DNA from 2 places in the Mixta sp. BE291 genome. Region 2 is predicted to be linked to the other one. Evidence: predicted binding sites of a transcription regulator. Region 2 holds the regulator's gene; the other holds the start of a gene.
What was found. The regulator LexA, encoded in region 2, represses DNA repair genes until DNA is damaged. The targets are predictions, from matches to a motif close to TNCTGTATGTACATACAGNA.
Positions count from the first base shown of each region.

Region 1 (10,664 bases), on a different contig from region 2:
CGTCTGCTCCAGCGCAAACATATCTACCGGCTCTTCCTCTTCCGGCGGCGAGGTTAACAGATCGAGCGTTGGCAGCGGCGTCGTCGGCTTATAGGTTGGCTGCTCATGTCGCATCAGGAACGGATGAATCAGGCTCTCCGTCAGTGATTCATGGCTTTCAGGCTGTGGCGCAACAACGGCCGCCGCAGGCGCAGGCGCCGTGCTGTTTTGCCATTGAGACGCGGGCGGCTCGACGGCGCGTTGAACCGGCTCAATCGGTTGTGAAACCTGCGGTGCCGGAACCTCCGTCGGCTGAGCGGCATAGCGCGGCTCAGGCGTTGGCTGCTGCCACTGCGGTTCCGTAGCAGGCATTTCCGGCTCAGGCGTAGCGGCAATGGTAAACAATGGCTCGCTTGGGCCATCATCAACCAGATCGTCCATCGGCGAGAAATCGAACGCGGCAGCGGGATCGAGGGTAAACGCAGGCACGTCACGCGGCGGCGTGCTGTGAACGCGCACGTCAGCCTGCGGTTCATGGCGCGTTTGCGGCGCACTCTGCTGCGGCTGATGCTGATACGTTACATCGGGCTGCGTTGGCTGAACATAACGCTGCTGCACGGGAGTTTCCGCTTCGGCCACAGGCACAGCCTCTTCAGGATGCGCGTAACGCTGCTGAGCGCCGTTAATTTGCTCAGCATCAGCCGTTGGCGCTTCAGGAGTCGTGTAACGTTGCTGAGCGTAGCTGGTTTGCTCAGCATCAGCCGTTGGCGCTTCAGAAGCCGCATAACGTTGCTGCTGCTGTTGCGCAAACTGCTGCGCCAGCGCTGCCTGCTCATCCTGCTGCAAAGCGTGCTCGTCCTGTTGCAAGCGCTGGGCATCCTGCTGCTGTGCATGTTCCTCTTCTTCCGCAGCATAGTCTGCGCCATAGCGCGCCTGCTGCTGCGCCATAAACGCATTGCGTAACTGGCTTTCGTCTTCGGCCATGGATTGCTCATCAGCCGGCTGAGACAGCGTCTGTTGCTGAGCCTCAGCCTCCTGCTTCGCTTTTTCCTCTGCCAGACGCTGAGAAGGCAGTTTAATGCCAAAGGAAGCAAGTTCACGGCGCGTAGGCAACTTAACCGGTTTCGGGCGCGGAAGCTCAGGCCCAATGCCCTGTTTAATCTGCGGATTGGTCTCTTCAGGCGCGCTGGCAGGCATAAAGGAAACGGCATCGGTTTGCGCAGCCGCGGCCGCGGCAACCGTACCCAGCGCTGGCGCTGTGGTTGATGCCGCTTGCCAGTTACCCATTTGCGGGCCATCGTCCTCTTCCGGCGACGTAAAGGCGGCGGCATGCTCAGGCATTTCAAAACGATAAAGCGGCGGCGCGCTGGTTGCGCGCTCGGTTTGAGCGGCTGCGCTGGAAACCATCGTGGCCGCCGTGGTTGCCGTGGTTGCCGCGTTATCCTGCGTTGGCGCAGCTGACGGCGCACGGTTCTGCTGCTCCACCGGCATTGATGCCGCAGCGGCCTGCGCTGCAACGGCAGGCTGTGCCGCAGCAGCAGCAACGACAGAAGGCTGAACAGGCACAGAGCCGGCGGTGGTCGGCGGCGTCACCGCGGCGCTGTCAGCCCCCGGTGCGTTAGCAAACAGCGGATCGATCTCTTCCGCGTCATCCTCCACCGGCTGTAGCTTACGCGGCGGCGACAACAGAATGTCATCGTCCTCATCCAGCTGAACCGCACGTTTAATGGTGGGGGCCGAATGTGCCTCTTCGTCGTCTTCATGCCAGGCTTCATCAGCGCGCGAGCGATTGCTGGCAAAAGTCAGCACGCCCATCACCACCGCGCCGATTTTCTCCGCGATGGTCAGCCAGGACCAACCGGTATAGAGCGTAAGCCCGGCGGCCCACAGGCAAAGCAAGGCCAGGGTTCCGCTCGCGCCGTTCAGCCAGGGGGCCATGGCATTACTCACCAGGCTGCCGATTACCCCGCCGGACGCGAAGTACCAGATATCATCCGCATTCAGCGCGGCGAGGCCACAGGTGGTCACCACCAGCGCCAGCACGCCGATCAGGCGCAGGCCGACGGCGAAATAGTCGATATAATCCTGGCGGTCGCGCTGCTGAAAGGTTATCCAGCAAAGACCCAGGATCACCGGCGGAATGGCATAGGCCATAATGCCAAAAATAAACAGTAACGTATCGGCCAGCCAGGCGCCGACGTTGCCGCCCAGGTTATGGATGGGTTCATGCCAGGCGGTCTGAGACCAACTGGGATCGGAAGGATTAAAACTAACCAGCGCCACCATCAGATAGACAGCGAACAGCGCAACAAGAATCAGCAACGCTTCGAGCAGACGGCGACCACTACTAAGCGGCTTAAGTGACACTTCTTTATCTTCTGTATATTCCTGGCTCAAGAGAACTCTCCAGGTATCTGTAAACTATGAAGGAAACAGCGCCGGGGTAACCGACGCTGTGCCTGTATGAATTCACAGGAGTGTACCGAATACCACCAGGTTTTGCACCTGTCCCGTGTTATCGCGTTTTAATAACCAGGCGGTTACTCTGTTTGACTTCTTCCATCACCACATAAGTCCGCGTATCGTTAACGCCTGGCAGGCGCAGCAGGGTTTCACCCAGCAGTTTACGGTAAGCGGACATATCCGGTACGCGCGTTTTCAGCAGGTAGTCAAAATCACCGGAAACGAGGTGACACTCTTGAGTTTCCTCAAGTTTTTGCACGGCGGCGTTAAATTGTTCAAACACATCAGGCGCGCCGCGATTCAGAGTAATCTCAACGAAAACCAGCAACGATGCGTCAAGATAGTGAGGGTTAAGCAACGCGGTATAGCCTAAAATAAAGCCCTGACGTTCCAGGCGGCGTACGCGTTCAAGACATGGCGTAGGCGATAAGCCAACGCGTTTTGACAGCTCGACATTAGAAATACGGCCATCTTTTTGCAGCTCATTCAGGATATTTCTGTCGATTCTGTCGAGGTCTTTTCCGGGGCGTTTTTTATTGTCTACCATTATTATTGTCTCTCTTCATTCCTTCCCTTTACCTGCCATACCCTGAACCATATCAATGTGCAGGGTCTTTCGTCAGTGAAGACATAGAGCCTGTTGCTATTGCAGCGCCCATCCGCATGACGCATGCTGTCTGTCCACACCATGCGTCATTACGAATGACAGACTGAGTTTATTCGGCGTTGTACGCAAAAGCTGGTACGAAACTCTGTTTACATAGCCCAAATATTCTCTGCTTCCCACAATGTTTTCGCAAAAGCGCAGGCGATTGTCAAAGCAAAACATTGAAAATCAGGAGAACATGCCAGCTGCTTGCTGACGCGACCGGTTTTAACCGCTTTTTTTGCCCGTTTTACCTGCGATTTATTTTCTGCGGCGCGTTTATTGACGTGTCGTTAGCATCTGCCCGCCGTTATCGGTGCCGCCTGTTGCATCAATTGTTAACAAAATCGTAGAACGCTTTTTTTGCTGCGCTAAATTCCCTACAATCTTGCTCCATGTTGCCAGTTAACTAATGAGGATCTCATGGGCACGGCCAAACACAGTAAATTGCTTATTCTGGGCTCAGGTCCGGCGGGCTATACCGCAGCGGTCTACGCTGCACGCGCTAACCTGAATCCGGTAATGATTACCGGCCTGGAAAAAGGCGGCCAGCTAACCACCACCACCGACGTAGAGAACTGGCCTGGCGATCCCAACGATCTGACTGGTCCGCTGTTGATGGAACGGATGCATGAACATGCGGTGAAATTTAATACCGAAATCATTTTCGACCATGTTCATACGGTTGATTTGCAAAATCGTCCGTTCCGTCTGGTGGGCGACAGCGGGGAATACACCGCCGATGCCTTGATTATCGCCACAGGCGCTTCCGCTCGCTATCTGGGCCTGCCTTCTGAAGAAGCGTTCAAAGGTAAAGGCGTTTCCGCCTGCGCCACCTGCGATGGTTTCTTCTACCGTAAGCAGAAAGTGGCCGTGGTCGGCGGCGGCAATACGGCCGTTGAAGAGGCGCTTTATCTCTCTAACATCGCCTCTGAGGTTCATCTGATTCACCGTCGCGACGCTTTCCGCGCCGAGAAAATTTTGATTAACCGCCTGATGGAAAAAGTCAGCAGCGGCAATATCGTGCTGCATACCGACTGCGAGCTGGATGAAGTGCTGGGCGATCAGATGGGCGTCACCGGTGTGCGTCTGCGTAGCACGCAGAACAGCGAAACCACCAAAGAGCTGGATGTTGCAGGCCTGTTTGTTGCTATCGGCCACAGCCCGAACACCGCGATTTTCGCCGGTCAGCTGGCGCTGGAAAATGGCTATATCAAAGTGCAGTCCGGCCTGCAGGGCAACGCCACGCAAACCAGCATTCCGGGCGTGTTTGCCGCCGGTGATGTGATGGACCATACCTATCGTCAGGCGATCACCTCCGCCGGTACCGGCTGTATGGCCGCGCTGGACGCAGAACGCTATTTAGACGGTTTGGTTAAAAACGATAAGTAAGTTGTTAATTAACTGATCTTATTTGTCTGCGGCGGCAGGAGAACTGTCGCCTTTTTTCTGCCTGCCATGCTACATTGCCTGCGCCTTTAACGGCATACTCTCTGGCGATATCGGCCAGCCTGTTTTTTCTGCGAAACGGCCCCGAATGGAAAAGAAACGTCAACAGCAACTCACCCGCTGGCTGCGTCAGCAACGCCTGTACGCGCGCCCCTGGACCACCCTTTCTACGCTGCTGGGCTTACTCAGCGCCTTGATTATCATCGCTCAGGCCTGGCTGCTGGCCACGCTGATGCATCAGCTGATTAGCGCACAACAGCCGCGCGCGCAATGCCTCCCCCTGGTGGGCCTGCTCCTGCTCTGTTTCATGGCGCGCGCGCTGCTCAGCTGGCTCCGTGAACAGGTGGGCTGGCGGGCGGGCGAGCAAATACGGCGTACGCTGCGCAAGCAGGTGCTCGATCGTTTGCAACAGCGCGGCCCCGCCTGGATTCAGGAAAAGCCCGTTGGCAGCTGGGCAAGCCTGCTGCTGGAACAGATAGAAGAGATGCAGGACTATTACGCGCGTTATCTGCCGCAGATGATGTTAGCCGTTCTGATTCCTGGCCTGATTTTGCTGGTGGTTTTCCCGATAAACTGGGCTGCCGGATTGATTCTGCTGGCGACGGCCCCGCTGATCCCGCTGTTTATGGCGCTGGTGGGCATGGGTGCCGCCGATGCCAACCGGCGTAACTTTCTGGCGCTGGCGCGTCTTAGTGGCGATTTCCTCGACCGGCTGCGCGGCCTGGATACGCTGCGTCTGTTTCATCGCGGCGCGGCGGAAACGCGATCGATTGCCGCCGCATCGGAAGATTTCCGCCAGCGCACCATGGAGGTGCTCAGGCTCGCTTTTCTCTCCTCCGCGGTGCTGGAGTTTTTCGCCTCGATCTCGATCGCTATTGTCGCGGTTTATTTTGGCTTCTCCTATCTTGGCGAACTCAATTTTGGTCATTATGGCGCCCAGGTGACGCTGTTCGCCGGTTTTCTGGCGTTGATCCTGGCACCAGAGTTTTTCCAGCCGCTGCGCGACCTGGGAACGTTTTATCACGCCAAAGCCCAGGCGATTGGCGCGGCCGACGCGCTGCATGACTTTCTCGCTTCCCCGCACGACACACCGGTAACAGAAGATCGGCCGCTGCTGCCTCATCAGCCGTTGCACATCGAAGCAAGCGAACTGGTGATTATGGCGCCGAACGGCGCAGTGCTGGCGGGGCCGCTGAATTTCACGCTGCCGCCGGGCAAGCGTGTGGCGCTGGTGGGCCAAAGCGGTGCGGGCAAAAGCTCGCTGGTTAATATGCTGCTGGGCTTTCTGCCCTATCAGGGTTCACTGCGCATTAATGGCTTTGAGCTGCGCGAGCTGCAACGCGACGGCTGGCAACAGCTTCTCGCCTGGGTAGGCCAGAATCCGCATCTGCCGGAGCCCACCGTGGGCGATAATATTCTCAACGGGCAGCAGGTTTCTGCGGCGCGTTTACAGCAGGTGCTGGCGCTGGCGGGCGTTGAGGAGTTTATTTCCCGTCTGCCGCGCGGGCTGGAGAGCGAAATGGGCGACCAGGCGGCGGGCCTCTCAGTGGGTCAGGCGCAGCGCATCGCCGTGGCGCGCGCGTTGTTAAAGCCTTGCCAGTTGCTGTTGCTGGATGAGCCGGGCGCCAGTCTCGATGCGCATAGTGAACAGCAGGTTATGCAGGCGTTGCTGACCGCATCGCATCAGCAAACCACCCTGCTGGTTACGCATCAGCTCAATGAGCTGGCGCAGTGGGATGAAATTTGGGTAATGCGCGCGGGTCAGATTATTCAACAGGGCAGCTGGCAACAGCTCACCAGCCAGCCAGGGCCGTTTGCCGCCTTGCTGACGCACCGTCAGAGGGAGATAACGCAATGAGCAAACTGCGTCCTTTCCTGCGGCTCTATCGTCGCCATAGCTGGCGTCTGCTGTTAGGCGTGTTGCTGGCGATTGTCACGCTGTTAGCCAGCACCGGCCTGCTCACGCTTTCGGGCTGGTTTTTGGCTGCTTCATCCCTGGCCGGTACGGCGGGGCTTTACAGCTTTAACTATATGCTGCCTGCGGCGGGCGTACGTGGCGCGGCGATTATTCGCACCGTTGCGCGCTATTTTGAACGTCTGGTCAGCCATGATGGCACCTTCCGCGTGCTGCAACACCTGCGCGTGTTTACCTTTGGCCGTCTGCTGCCGCTCTCGCCCGCCGGGCTTAATCACCTGCGCCAGGGCGATTTACTCAACCGTTTCGTTGCCGATGTCGATACGCTCGATCACCTTTATCTACGGGTTATCTCGCCGTTTTGCGGCGCGCTGGTGGTGATTGTGGTGGTCACGCTGGGGCTGAGCTGGCTGGATCTCTCGCTGGCGCTGACGCTGGGCACCAGTATGCTGCTGACCTTGCTGCTGCTTCCACCGCTGTTTTATCGCGCCGGGAAACCATCAGGCAAGATCATTACCGTGGAACGGGCGCGCTATCGCCTGCAGCTGACCCAGTGGCTACAGGCGCAGGCGGAGCTTTCTCTGTATGGCGGCATTGACGCGCGACGTTCCCGGCTGGATGCGGTGGAGCAGCGCTGGCAGCAGGCGCAGCGCAGGCAGGCCAGCCTGACCGGGCTGTCGCAGGCGCTGTTGCTGCTGGTAAGCGGCGCAACGGTCACCCTGCTGCTGTGGCTCAGCGCGGGCGGCGTAGGCGACTGGCCGCAGCCGGGGGCATTGATCGCTCTGCTGGTGTTTTGCAGCCTGGCGGCCTTCGAGGCGTTAGCGCCGGTTGGCATGGCCTTTCAGCACCTTGGACAGGTTTTTGCCTCCGCGGAGCGCATCAGCGAGATTATCGATCAGGTGCCTGCCGTACGGTTCCCTTCCGTGCAAGACGTTGAGACGCCAGCCCCCGGCACGCTGGCGTTAGAAGCGGTGACCTTTTCCTATCCGAACGCGCCTTCCCCTGCCCTCCAGCGCCTGACGTTAACGATTAGCGCCGGAGAAACCGTTGCGCTGCTCGGCCCGACCGGCTGCGGCAAAAGCACGCTGTTACAGCTGCTGACGCGGGCATGGGATGCGCAGCAGGGCGAGATTTGGCTCCAGGGCCGTGCGCTCAAACAGTGGAGCGAACCGGCGCTGCGCGCAGCGGTTAGCGTGGTCAGCCAGCGCGTGCATCTGTTTAATCAGACCTTGCGCGACAATCTCGCGTTGGCCGCGCCGGGCAGCCACGACGATACCCTGATCGCCATACTGAAACAGGTTGGCCTGGAAAAACTGCTGGCAGGCGAAGGGTTAAATGCCTGGCTGGGCGAAGGCGGCCGTCAGCTTTCCGGCGGCGAATTACGTCGTCTGGCTATTGCCCGCGCGCTGCTGCACAATGGCCCCATTATGCTGCTTGATGAACCCACCGAAGGGCTGGATGCCGAGACGGAGCGGCAGATCCTCACTCTGCTGCATCAGGTCACCGCAGATAAAACGGTGCTGATGGTTACCCATCGCCTGCAAGGCCTGGATAAGGTCGATCGCATTTGTGTTATGGACCAGGGTGAGATTATCGAGCAGGGAACGCACCGGGAATTAATCGCAAAAGGCGGTCGCTACTGGCATTTTCAGCAGCGGTTTACGCTATAGTCATAGCTTCTGAAACTGCGGGACCTTTGAGAAATGCGACTGATTCAGCTGTCACGTGAATCGCTTAACTTTCCGCCGCCGGAGATGGCGCTGCGCGAACCGAATGGCCTGCTGGCTATGGGCGGCGATCTTAGCCCTGCGCGTTTACTCAACGCCTATCACCGCGGTATTTTCCCCTGGTTTTCGCCGGGCGATCCCATTTTGTGGTGGTCGCCCGATCCGCGCGCGGTGTTACACCCAAATGCGTTTCATTGCAGCCGCAGCATGAAGCGCTTTCACCGTCATTCCCCCTATCGCGTTACGCTGAATCGGGCCTTTGCGGATGTGGTTGAAGGCTGTGCCAGCGATCGTGACGAAGGCACCTGGATTACGCCAGAAGTCAAACGCGCCTGGGGGCGTCTGTACGATCTGGGCCATGCGCATTCAATTGAGGTCTGGCACGATCGGGAACTGGTCGGTGGGATGTATGGCCTGGCGCTGGGGCAGATTTTTTGCGGCGAGTCGATGTTTAGCCGCCGTGAAAACGCATCGAAAACCGCGCTGCTGGTGTTTTGCCAGCACTTTGCCCAACAGGGCGGCCAACTGGTTGACTGTCAGGTATTGAATCCGCATACCGCATCGCTTGGCGCGCAAGAGATGGCGCGTACCGATTATTTGCTGGCGCTTAGCCAACTGGCAAACGCCCCGGTGAGCGACGCCTGCTGGTCAACGGAAACGCTTTTTGCTCCCGAACCGATGTTTTACACGCAACGGTGAGGAATGATGGTATAATAGGAAAGTTTGGTATGTTGTCCGTTTATTGCGTAAGCGCATCGGAATTACCAGGCTGGGAATCACCACGCATCTTCAGAACTGTTTTCTGGCTGTGGCCGGTTAACAAATTCTTAGCCGCTATTCCCCCTCGCTAACGTCATTGTCATCAGACGACGAAAGTTATGCTTGTATGCTGCGCTACAGGTGCATGCCGGCGTTGGTATAATAACCAACAATTCTTTACATAATTCGTGGAATTCGGCATTATCTTGCCGGTTCAAAACTTGGAAGTCCACCCAGAGGATTCGATGGCCAAAGAAGACAATATTGAAATGCAGGGTACCGTACTTGATACGTTACCTAACACCATGTTCCGCGTGGAATTAGAAAACGGACACGTGGTTACCGCTCATATCTCCGGTAAAATGCGCAAAAACTACATCCGCATTCTCACGGGCGACAAAGTCACTGTTGAGCTGACCCCGTACGACCTGAGCAAAGGCCGCATTGTCTTCCGTAGTCGTTAATAACGTTCTGCGTTAATCTGCACATTAACGCCGACTGATAATAAAGGCCAGTTAAGCTGGCCTTTTGCTTTTACGATGCGCTAATGCGTGCGCTGTTTTTTATCACGATACGCTGAAAAAAAAGGCCGGATGCTTATCCGGCCTTTTGCTTTTCTGCGACGCTTACTGCACGGAACCTTCCGTTTTACGCTTCTCAGCGCTAACAAAATGGTAGGCCAGCTGGTTTTTATCTTTATCCAGCGTGACCGACACCGATCCGCCATCCACCAGCGAACCAAACAGCAGTTCGTTAGCCAACGGTTTCTTCAGGTTTTCCTGCACGGCACGCGCCATAGGACGTGCGCCCATCGCCTTGTCATAGCCTTTCTCTGCCAGCCATGCACGCGCTTCGTCGCTGACCTCCAGCGATACGCCTTTCGCGTCCAGCTGGGCCTGCAGTTCCACAATGAATTTATCCACCACCTGATGGATAACCTCGCCAGAGAGGTGATCGAACCAGATAATGTTATCCAGACGGTTGCGGAACTCCGGCGTAAAGATCTTCTTGATCTCTTCCATCGCATCGGTGCTGTTATCCTGATGGATAAGGCCGATAGATTTACGCTCGGTTTCACGCACCCCGGCGTTGGTGGTCATCACCAGCACCACGTTGCGGAAATCGGCTTTGCGTCCGTTGTTATCGGTCAGCATACCGTTATCCATGACCTGCAGCAGCAGGTTAAAGACATCCGGGTGCGCTTTCTCGATCTCATCCAGCAGCACCACCGCGTGCGGGTGCTTGATTACCGCATCGGTCAGCAAACCGCCCTGATCGAAGCCAACGTAGCCCGGAGGCGCACCAATCAAACGGCTAACGGTGTGACGCTCCATATACTCCGACATATCGAAACGCAGCAGCTCAATGCCCAATGCCTTCGCCAGCTGCACCGTCACCTCCGTTTTCCCGACCCCGGTCGGACCGGCAAACAGGAACGAACCTACCGGCTTACGCTCATGTCCCAGACCGGCGCGGCTCATTTTGATCGCTTCAGTTAAGGCTTCAATCGCGTTATCCTGGCCAAACACCAGCATTTTCAGCCGTTCGCCGAGGTTTTTCAGCGTATCGCGATCGGTAGCGGAAACGCTTTTCTCGGGAATACGGGCGATACGCGCCACCACCGATTCAATATCCGCTACGTTAACGGTTTTCTTACGCTTGCTCACCGGCATCAGTCGGCTACGTGCGCCCGCTTCATCAATAACATCAATCGCTTTGTCAGGCA
Region 1 is NZ_JAVDXN010000001.1:193,352-204,015, reverse strand. It holds gene J2X14_RS00895 (DNA translocase FtsK 4TM domain-containing protein) at 1-2,376, opposite strand, end outside; gene lrp (leucine-responsive transcriptional regulator Lrp) at 2,495-2,989, opposite strand; gene trxB (thioredoxin-disulfide reductase) at 3,512-4,480, shown strand; gene cydD (heme ABC transporter permease/ATP-binding protein CydD) at 4,626-6,395, shown strand; gene cydC (heme ABC transporter ATP-binding protein/permease CydC) at 6,392-8,122, shown strand; gene aat (leucyl/phenylalanyl-tRNA--protein transferase) at 8,156-8,878, shown strand; gene infA (translation initiation factor IF-1) at 9,184-9,402, shown strand; gene clpA (ATP-dependent Clp protease ATP-binding subunit ClpA) at 9,565-10,664, opposite strand, start outside.
Region 1: J2X14_RS00895 (DNA translocase FtsK 4TM domain-containing protein) is a predicted target of LexA. The motif match lies at 2,437-2,456, and genes of this name have one in related genera.

Region 2 (10,664 bases):
CGCTTTTCTCACCTTATAAATAAAAACAGGGCCGCAATACACTCATTACGGCCCTGCTCCTGAACTGTGTCTTTCCTGGCGCTATCCGCTTAATTTATCAGAAAGAAAAGCCCAGCTGCGCCATCGCGCCCCAGGTATCGTCGTCGCCAACGGAACCGGCCAGATCGAGATGAATGCGGTTATTAAATGGTGAAATGCCGAAACCGGCGCTTACCACATTGGCATCATTGGATTTCATATCAGCATGATAGCCGCCGCGTAGCTGTAACCAGTCCAGCGCACGATATTCCACGCCGACGCCTGCGTACTGGCTGTCATCCTGCGATTTGAAACGTTTGGTGCGAGTGGCATCCACATCCAGGCTGGCAGTCAGCTTTTCGGTATGCCAGGCCGCACCGGCGGTAACCAGCGGACGGATCTGGTAAGTGTCCTGATAGCCATTCACCTCTTTGGTCTCAATATCGCGTGAGATCAGGTTTTGCGCGCTCAGGCCAAATGTCCAGTTCTCGCCCACATCGGTAGAGAGGCCGGCATCGAGGTTAAAGCCGCTATCGTTTTTGCGATACTGGCTGTCGGTAACCTTATCTTTATCGAAGTTATAAACCGAGGCGCGATAGTTATACAGGCGAGTCTGCTGTAGCTTGGGCGTAACGCCGACCGAGACCGCCTGTCCGCCAATGTTAAACTCATGCGCAACCGCAATGCCGTAATCCGCTACGATGGCCGCCACGCCGGTGGCGCTGGAGCGCAGCAAATACTGATCGCCCGGTGCGGGAAAAAGTGAACCGTCGGCCACCGCATCAAGATAGTCGATATCGCTTTGCGCCACGTCAGTTTGCAGATGCGCCGTACCATAAGCTTTGGCCACAAACGCAAACGGCAGCGTTTCATTCGGCACCGCCACCACAATAGCGGCACCGGCAGAGCCGTTCGCCTTATTGCCGCGCAGATCGCGCAGCTGGTTAGCCAAATCACCAGAGGCGGAGCGCACGTTGCTAATCAGGTCAAGCGCGCCTGCAGGGTTAGTCAGTAAATCGTTAACGTCAAAGTTCCGGAATACATCCTGATAGCGATCAACGGTATCGGTAACATCATCGATCTTATCGATCATATTATCTTTATCGCTGAGCTGCACACCGACGGAAGGCAGAATCACACTCACCCGATCTTCCGCACGACCTTTGGTCAGCAGCGCCGGGTTAGATAATGGCGCGGTGGTATAGTTAGATGAAGCCACGCCCGTCCCGCCCATCGCATCATTACGTGCATCAAAGTAGCTGCCGGCCGCCAGGGAAGAAAACGAGGTAAATATTAACGGCATTAATACCGCCGCAGGAGAAAGCTTCAAAACATGAATGTTTTTCTTTGCCATTATCAGACGCCACCCAAAATAAGCTGAAAGTAAGAAGGAAATCACTGGGTGAATGATGACCAGTAATTGCCTGTTTTATTAACCTGAACTCAGGCCATTTTCCCCGGCTTATCAGAGGATTGCTGCTTTTATGCGCAACCGTTAGCTTAACCTTTCTTTTAGATTTTCCGGCAATTTAACTTTTCTGCCGTTATTAAGCCTGATTGAACATTAGCTGGATCTTTTTTCTCCTGCAAACAGGAAGCGTGCTTATTAGTGGATCTAAATAAAATGGTTAACACGATCAGTGGTATGACGCTGCGGTCAGGCAGCGACAGGCTCGCTCATTGGCAATTGTCAGAAACGCAGGACGATTTTTTATGCTTTTTTAGAAGAGATTTGGCAAGAGAGCGCTGTTTTACGGCCAATCTTAAACCACAGAATGACGCGATTTTTAGGCGAAATTTTTGGCGAGCGGTTGTTTCAGGCAGGTCGGCAACGGGCGTTTTGGCAATCATTTTGCCTGGTAAAGGGCGTGTGATAAAATAACATCTCAATCGCCCGGAGAAAGATTATGAGCGTATCACCTTCACAACAGATTCTGTCGCAGGCTGAAAAAATTTGTCTGCAACGCAACGTGCGCCTGACACCACAGCGTCTGGAGGTGCTGCGTCTGATGGTGGAAAAGAATACCGCTATCAGCGCCTATGACCTGCTCGATCTGCTACGCGCCTCTGAACCGCAGGCCAAACCGCCCACCATTTATCGCGCGCTCGACTTTTTGCTGGAGCAGGGCTTTATTCATCGCGTTGAATCGAACAACAGCTACGTGGTCTGCCATCACTTCGAAGAACCACAGCATACTTCCGCGATGTTGATTTGCGATCGTTGCGGCACCGTCAGTGAGCAGCATGCGCAGGGCGTGGAAACGGTCCTTCAGCTGCTGTCTCAGCAGAGCGGCTTTTCGCTGCGTAATAGCGTGATTGAAGCGCATGGCCTGTGCGCACTCTGTAAAGATGTAGAAAGCTGCCAGCAGCCGGAAAGCTGCACGCACGATCACAGCATCGTGGAGAAAAAACGCGGGCGGTAGCCAGCAAGGCCTTTGCGTCGTGCGGTTTTCATGAGGCGAAGGCTACGCTATCAAAGCGCAGAGCAGTGGGTGAAGCGATGAGGTGGCCGCAGCAACGAGCGAGAGCCTCATGCAGCGCAGCATGATAGCTGTGGTAAGTCGTGAAGGTGCAACGGGTCATACAGAGAGTAAATGGCACATTCCTTGTGCCAGGGTAGGAGCATAATCCTGAAAAGCGAACTTACCAGCGATAATCGCGGTTGTTGGTTTCCCAATCGCTCACTTCTTTTTCCGCTTCGTCTTTTGCATAGCCGTAGCGTTCCTGAATTTTACCGACCAGCTGATCGCGTTTACCTTCGATAACAGTCATGTCATCATCGGTCAGCTTGCCCCATTTTTCCTTCATTTTACCTTTAAACTGTTTCCAGTTACCGCCGGCTTCGTCTCTGTTCATAATTTTGTCCTCTACCTTGGGTGTTAACAGCTTCTGGCTACCAACGCGATCTCACAACAATAAAAAGCGCTGATTCCCTGTGTTTGACACTTTTAATAATAGTAGAAACGGGCGAATTTGCTCTGAAACACAGGAATATGAACTAAAAAATCGCCTCAATAACCCTGAAGCATGCTGAAAACCCAGCCAATTCAGCTAATAAGCGTAACGGTAACAAATGTGTCAAAGCGTAAACCAGGTGCCCCGCTGCTGATAACGATGCCATACCCATCCCAGCGTCAGCCCGCGCAACAGCAGGAAAACGGTAACGGCCAGCCATAAACCATGATTTCCCAGCTGCGGCACGGTGAATAGTGTGATGCCAAACCCCAACGCCGCCAGCGCCATACTGTTGCGCATTTCACGGCCGCGTGTTGCGCCAATAAACATGCCATCCAGCAAATAGCACCAGACGCCGACCACAGGTAACAGCATCTGCCACGGCAGATAGCGATCCGCCAGCGCCTGTAGCTGCGGCAAGGAAGTCAGCAGCGTAACGACATCCCTGCCCCAAAGCCCATAGCCTACGGCGAACAGCAGCGCGACCAGTCCCGCCTGCCGACAGGCGGCAAACCAGACCCGGCGCAGCTTCGCCTCATCGCCGACGCCAAAGGCCTCGCCGGAAACCGCCTCAACCGCATAGGCAAAGCCATCCAGCGCATAAGCGGTAAAAGTCAGGAACATCAGCAGCACCGCATTTACCGCTACGATCTCGCTGCCCATGCGCGCGCCTAAAATCGTGACAGAGGCGAAGCAGAGCTGTAGCAGCAGCGAACGCAGCATAATGTCGCGGTTCAAGCGCAGTAACCGGCGCATATTGCCCTTCAGACCCTGTTTTAGATGCGTAAAGGTTATCTGACGCAGGCGTAACACATGCCATACCAGCCCCAGCCCGACCAGCAGCGAAACGGTTTCAGCAATGGCGGTTGCCGCCGCTGCGCCCGCCACGCCCCAGCCAAGGCCGATAACAAACCACAGGTCGAGCAGGATATTGACCAGATTACCGACGATCAACAAGATGAACGGAGCACGCGCATACTGCACGCCCAGCAGCCAACCGAGTATCACCAAATTAGCCAGCGTCGCGGGGGCGCTAAGCCAGCGGATGTGGATAAAGCGCTGCGCCTGTTCCAGCACTGCCGGGCTGCCGCCCACCGCCTGCGCGGCCAGAGCGCTAAGCGGCTCACGCAACAGGATAAAGGCGATACCGGCAACCAGGGCGATGCATAAGGGTTGTACCAGCGCGCGCGCCAGCGCCTGCTTATCGCCTGCGCCAAACGCCTGCGCGGTGAGCCCGGTAGTGCTCATACGCAGGAAAAGCAGCAGCATAAACAGAAAGCTGGTCGCGGTGGCGCCTACCGCGACGCCGCCCAGATAGACGGGGCTGTCCAGGTGACCAATAACGGCAGTGTCCACCAGGCCCAGCAGCGGCACGGTAATGTTTGAGAGGATCATGGGCAGCGCCAGCCGCCAGAGATTTTTATCAGTCGCAGAGAAGAAGTGCATGGCAATCCGCAGCAAGAATATGGCGACAGGCCACAGCGGTTATCGCCGGAAGAAAAATAGCAGGGGAAATACGTGACGGCCAGCAGGCCGCCACGAAGTCATTACAGCCAGTCGCCGTTACGAATAACGCCAACGGCCAGACCTTCGATTGTCAGCGTCTGCTGTTGCAGATCGACCACAATCGGCTGGAAATCATGGTTTTCCGGCAGCAGCTGCACGGTATTGCCCTGACGCTTCAGGCGCTTAACGGTCACTTCGTCATCAATGCGCGCTACGACTACCTGGCCGTTACGCACATCCTGCGTTTTATGCACCGCCAGCAGGTCGCCATCCACAATACCGATATCTTTCATCGACATGCCGCTGACGCGCAGCAGGAAGTCTGCGTGAGGCTTGAACAGATTAGGATCAACCTGGAAGCGGCTTTCAATATGTTCCTGCGCCAGCAGCGGCTCACCGGCGGCGACGCGGCCAATCAACGGCAGGCCGTTTTCTTCTTCCGCCATCAGGCGAATCCCGCGTGAAGCACCGGACACCATCTCAATCACGCCTTTACGTGCCAGCGCTTTCAGATGTTCCTCTGCGGCGTTAGGGGAGCGAAAGCCTAACTGGGCGGCGATTTCCGCACGCGTTGGCGGCATACCTGTCTGATTAATGTGATCGCGAATCAGGTCATAAACCTGCTGCTGCCGAGCCGTTAAGGTTTTCATCCCGCCCCCTGGTTGTTTATACAGTCGCTGTGAGTATATACAGGTATTGGTGGAATGGAAACCAAATGCTGTGTAAAAAACAACTCTTTATCTATTCTGGAAAGGCTATCGTAAATATGACCATAGCAGGGTTACCCACACAAAAAGCGCCAGTATGATGCTGAGCAACACCGCGGCGGATCCCATATCTTTGGCCCGTCCCGCCAGCGGATGAAACTCGCTGCCGATACGGTCAACCACCGCTTCGATAGCGCTGTTAAGGATCTCGACAATAATAATGAGAAATACCGAGCCTATCAGTAACACACGCGTGATGGCATCGACATCAAGCCAGCAGGCGATCGCGATCGCCACCAGCGCCAGAACCGCTTCCTGGCGAAACGCCGCTTCATGTTGCCAGGCCGCCCGCAGGCCTTTCCAGGAGTATCCGGCCGCTTTAATGATGCGGATCAGGCCCGTTACGTTATTTGCCATCTTCAGGGAACCCTTTGCAATGTTTAACGTCAATGTCAGGGTGCAGCACTAAATGCAACACCACAGATCTTCAATGCGCTTTCTGGTATGCTTGCGGCGCTTTGCTAACAAGAGGCTTCATGTTGTCTATGTCAGGTTGGCGTAAACTTTATTATAAGTTACTGAATTTACCACTTACATTTTTGGTTAAGAGTAAGGCAATTCCGGGCGATCCGGTAGCAGAACTGGGACTCGATACGTCGCGCCCCATTATGTATGTATTGCCTTATGATTCAAAGGCCGATCTCCTTGCGCTGCGCACCCAGTGTCGCTTGCACGATCTGCCCGATCCGCTTGAGCCGCTGGAGATAGATGGCGCTCTGCTGCCGCGTCACGTCTTTATTCATGACGGTCCGCGCGTGTTCCCCTATTTTGTGCCGAATCAGGAATCGGTGAAGCTGTTTCACGATTACCTCGATTTGCACCGCAACAACCCCGAGTTAGATGTGCAGATGGTGCCGGTTTCGGTGATGTTTGGCCGCGCGCCGGGACGCGAGGTACAGGGCGAACAAACCCCTCACCTGCGTGAGCTGAACGGTATACAGAAATTTTTTGCCGTGCTGTGGCTGGGTCGCGATAGCTTTGTCCGCTTCTCGCCGATGGTCTCCCTGCGTCGTATGGCTACCGAACACGGCACCGATAAAACCATTGCGCAGAAACTGGCGCGTGTGGCGCGGATTCACTTCGCCCGTCAACGCCTGGCCGCTGTTGGTCCGCGTTTGCCGGTGCGCCACGATCTGTTTAATAAGCTGCTGCAGTCGAAAGCCATTGCGAAAGCGGTAGAAGACGAAGCGCGCAGCAAGAAAATCTCGCAGGAAAAAGCGCAGCAGAATGCCATTGAGCTGATGGAAGAGGTCGCCGCAGACTTTTCCTACGAAATGATCCGCCTGACCGACCGCGTGATTGGCTGGACATGGAGCAAAATCTATCAGGGCATTAATGTCAGCGGCGGCGAACGCATTCGTCAGCTGGCGCTGGATGGTCACGGGCTGGTTTATGTGCCCTGCCACCGCAGCCATATGGATTATCTGCTGCTCTCTTACGTGCTTTATCATCAGGGTCTGGTGCCGCCGCATATCGCTGCGGGCATCAACCTTAACTTCTGGCCGGCCGGGCCGATTTTCCGTCGCCTCGGCGCATTCTTTATTCGCCGTACCTTTAAAGGCAACAAACTCTACTCTACGGTATTCCGCGAATATCTGGGTGAGCTGTTCAGCCGCGGTTATTCGGTTGAGTATTTTGTTGAGGGCGGGCGCTCACGCACCGGTCGTCTGCTCGATCCGAAAACCGGTACGCTGTCGATGACGATTCAGGCGATGCTGCGCGGCGGTAACCGTCCTATTACCGTGGTGCCGGTTTATATCGGCTATGAACATGTCATGGAAGTGGGCACTTACGCGAAAGAGCTACGCGGCGCGGCGAAAGAGAAAGAGAGCTTTCTGCAAATGCTGCGTGGTTTGAGCAAGCTGCGCAATCTGGGTCAGGGCTACGTAAACTTTGGCGAGCCACTGCCGCTGGTAAATTACCTTAACAAGCAGGTGCCGGAATGGCGTGACTCGATCGATCCGATCGTGGCGCAGCGTCCGCAGTGGCTGACGCCGGCGGTGAACGATATCGCCCAGCAGATCATGGTGCGGATCAACAACGCCGGTGCCGCCAACGCTATGAACCTGTGCGTTACCGCATTGCTCGCTTCGCGTCAGCGCTCACTTACCCGCGAACAGCTGATTGAGCAGCTGGAGTGCTATCTCGACTTGCTGCGTAACGTGCCCTATTCCTCAGATGCGACCGTGCCAAATATGACGCCGGAAGCGCTGCTGGAACATGCGCTGAACATGAACAAGTTCGAGACGGAAAAAGACACTATTGGCGATATCATTATCCTGCCGCGCGAACAGGCGGTGCTGATGACTTACTATCGCAATAATGTGCATCACATGCTGGTTATGCCGTCGCTGATTGCCGCAATCGTACAGCAGCACCGTGAAATCTCCGCCGCCGAGCTGCTGCGTCAGGTATCGGTGCTTTATCCGCTGCTGAAAAGCGAACTGTTCCTGCGTTGGGATAAAGAAGAGCTGCCGCAGCTGCTGCAACAGCTGGTCGCCGAGCTGGCGCGCCAGCAGCTGATTACCATTGAGAACGATATGATGCGCCTGAACGCGGTGCGTTTCCGCACGTTGCAGCTGCTGGCTGCAGGTATGCGTGAAACGCTGCAGCGCTACGCGATTACGTTCTCTATTCTTAGCGCGAATCCGGCAATTAACCGTGGTTCACTGGAGAAAGAGAGCCGCACGCTGGCTCAGCGTCTGTCGGTGCTGCACGGTATTAACGCGCCGGAGTTTTTCGACAAAGCGGTGTTCTCAACGCTGGTGCTGACGTTACGTGACGAAGGCTATATCAGTGACACCGGCGATGCCGCGCTGGAGCAGACGCAGAACACCTATCATATGCTGGCTGAACTGATCACCAGCGATGTGCGTCAGACGATTGAAAATGCCGTTACGCCTGGTTAAAGGCGTATCGCAGCGTAAAACAGAGCGGGCGCCAATGGCGCCCGCTTTTTGTTTCTGGCTACGTCGGTTGGCTACCACTGGCTAAAGGGCGGCATATTCAGCGCAATGCCAATAAAAATAACCAGCCCAACATAGTTATTGTTGAGGAAGGCCTGAAAACAGCGATCGCGCTGACGATCGGCAATCAGTTTCTGCTGATGAACAAACAGCGCGGCGGCTATCAGCAACGACCAGTAAAACGCGCCGTCCAGCGCCATGCGCTGGCCCACGATCACCAGCAGCAGCAGTGTCGCCAGCTGCAACAGTCCAATAATCAGCTTATCAAAGCGGCCAAACAGAATGGCAGTGGATTTCACGCCGATTTTCACATCGTCATCCCTGTCGACCATGGCGTACTGCGTATCGTAAGCCACCGTCCAGCAGATATTGGCGAAAAACAGCAGCCAGCCGTTCAGCGGTACGTGACCGCTTACTGCCGCCCATCCCATCGGAATAGCCCAGCCGAAGGCGGCACCCAGAACCACCTGCGGCAAATGGGTATAGCGCTTCATAAACGGATAGACCCACGCCAGCGCCAGCCCGCCGAATGAGAGCCAGATGGTGATGGCGTTCATCGTCAGCACCAGCGCGAATGAGATCAGCACCAGCGCCACAAACAGCACCTTTGCCTCTTTCTCGCTGACCATACCGCTGGCTAACGGCCTTGTCTGCGTACGTTTTACGTGCCCGTCAATTTTACGATCGGCAAAATCGTTTACCACACAACCGGCTGCCCGCATAAAAAACACGCCCAGCACAAACACAATCAGCACCTGCAGCGGCGGCACGGCTTCGCCTGCCAGCCACAGCGCCCATAACGTCGGCCACAGCAGCAACAGCGAACCGATCGGTTTATCGATACGCATCAGTCGGCTGTAAGCCTGCAGCTTATTGCGCGTCAGTGTTTTTTCTAAATCACTCACTTGGTTCTCCAGACGGGCTTTGATAAAGCGGTGCAGCGGGTAAAAACAGTTCGGTTAATAACAGCGGTTTGCCCGATAAACGCAGGCGTGAGCGACGCCCCCACAGCGCATCAGAGATGCCTGGGTCGATAAAATCACGCGTGAGCGTAGAGGAAGAAAAAAGATAACGTCCCAGCGGACGCGTGCCCAGCTGACTCAGCATCTTTTCCGGCCCGTCCAGCGTTGATTCCGGCACCACCGTACGCCCCGCCAGCCAGGGAACGCCATCGCCCAATAAGATGATCTCACGCAGCCAGTAGCGCGGTTCCAGCGGCAGAAACGGTAATTCTTCAGCGATATCGTCAGCGCTGACGAAGCCTTCAAACTGCGGCTCTACGGTCACTTTTTGGCAGTGGCGCTCAAAGCGCTTCGTCATTGAATCTTCTTCCAGCAGCCAGTCGAGCAAAGAGGCTGACAATGCAGGCGATGAGGCGGGAAGCCAGGCAATGGCGCGCAGCATGGAAAGCGCGTTATCGGACATACGGCATCTCCGGTAAAAAACAGGTGCCATAGTGTAGCGCAGAGCCTTGCGCAGAACACGCAACGCAGAAGAAATTCAACGGGCAAGCTTGCTGCGGTTTATGCCTGGAGGCATGATCGGTTCAGCTCTCAAAGGGTATGCGCCAGCGTATTCATAACCAAAGTAGGGAATCAAATATTCAGCACGGCGGACGATGCCGGGGAAAGATACTTCCTTGCAGTAGAAAGCACATTAAAAAAAGGGTGCGCCAGTGGCGCACCAATCGTCCAGCAAGATCAACAATATGGGGATGTTATCCCTTGCCTTTCACACTGCTGATAAATGTTGCGCGCGCCGATTTCGAGCCAAGGCGTTCCGCCTCGTTCATCAGCTTCAACGCTTTATCGATATCGCCTGCTTTCGCAGCTTTACGAATGCCATCGTTAAAATATTTTTCGGTGTCATTCAGCATCGGCTCAGCCTTCGCGGCAGGCGCGGGCGCAGCCATCGGTGCCGGAGCGGGTGCGTTAACCATTGGCTGCGCCGATGCCGTGGCGGCGCTGGTGCTGCCCACCACCACCGGCTTCGATTCGCCAGAACCGAACAGCTTACCAATCATAATGTTGCCGCTGTTCTGCTCGCTCTTCACTTTCAATGAGAGCGTGCCGCTATTGCTATGCTGCACCACCGGATCCGGCACGTCAGGAATGGCATTGTTGGCCCCTTCCGCATAGAGTTTGGCCGGATTGATCATGGTGGAAGTTTGCGCCAGATCGCGCGTGGTGGTGTAAATCAGCAGGTAGATCTGTTTTTGTCCCAGCACCGGCGTCAGCTTCATGGTGCCTTCCAGCCGGTTAGTGGCGACAATGCCCGGCTTTTGATAGGTAAAGTAGCTGCTGGGGAAAAAGGCGGCAGGCTGTAGCTGGCTATCCAATACCAACACGTTTGGCGCATAGACGCGTTGATCTTTCATGATGCTGGCGAGCGTGACTTCCAGCGATCCCTGATCGGCGGGTAGCGCAATGGTGGCTACCGGGCCGCTGATATC
Region 2 is NZ_JAVDXN010000008.1:115,354-126,017, forward strand. It holds gene J2X14_RS17475 (conjugal transfer protein TraF) at 98-1,372, opposite strand; gene zur (zinc uptake transcriptional repressor Zur) at 1,926-2,441, shown strand; gene J2X14_RS17485 (CsbD family protein) at 2,662-2,874, opposite strand; gene dinF (MATE family efflux transporter DinF) at 3,097-4,419, opposite strand; gene lexA (transcriptional repressor LexA) at 4,521-5,129, opposite strand; gene J2X14_RS17500 (diacylglycerol kinase) at 5,235-5,603, opposite strand; gene plsB (glycerol-3-phosphate 1-O-acyltransferase PlsB) at 5,732-8,155, shown strand; gene ubiA (4-hydroxybenzoate octaprenyltransferase) at 8,227-9,117, opposite strand; gene ubiC (chorismate lyase) at 9,110-9,637, opposite strand; gene malM (maltose operon protein MalM) at 9,930-10,664, opposite strand, start outside.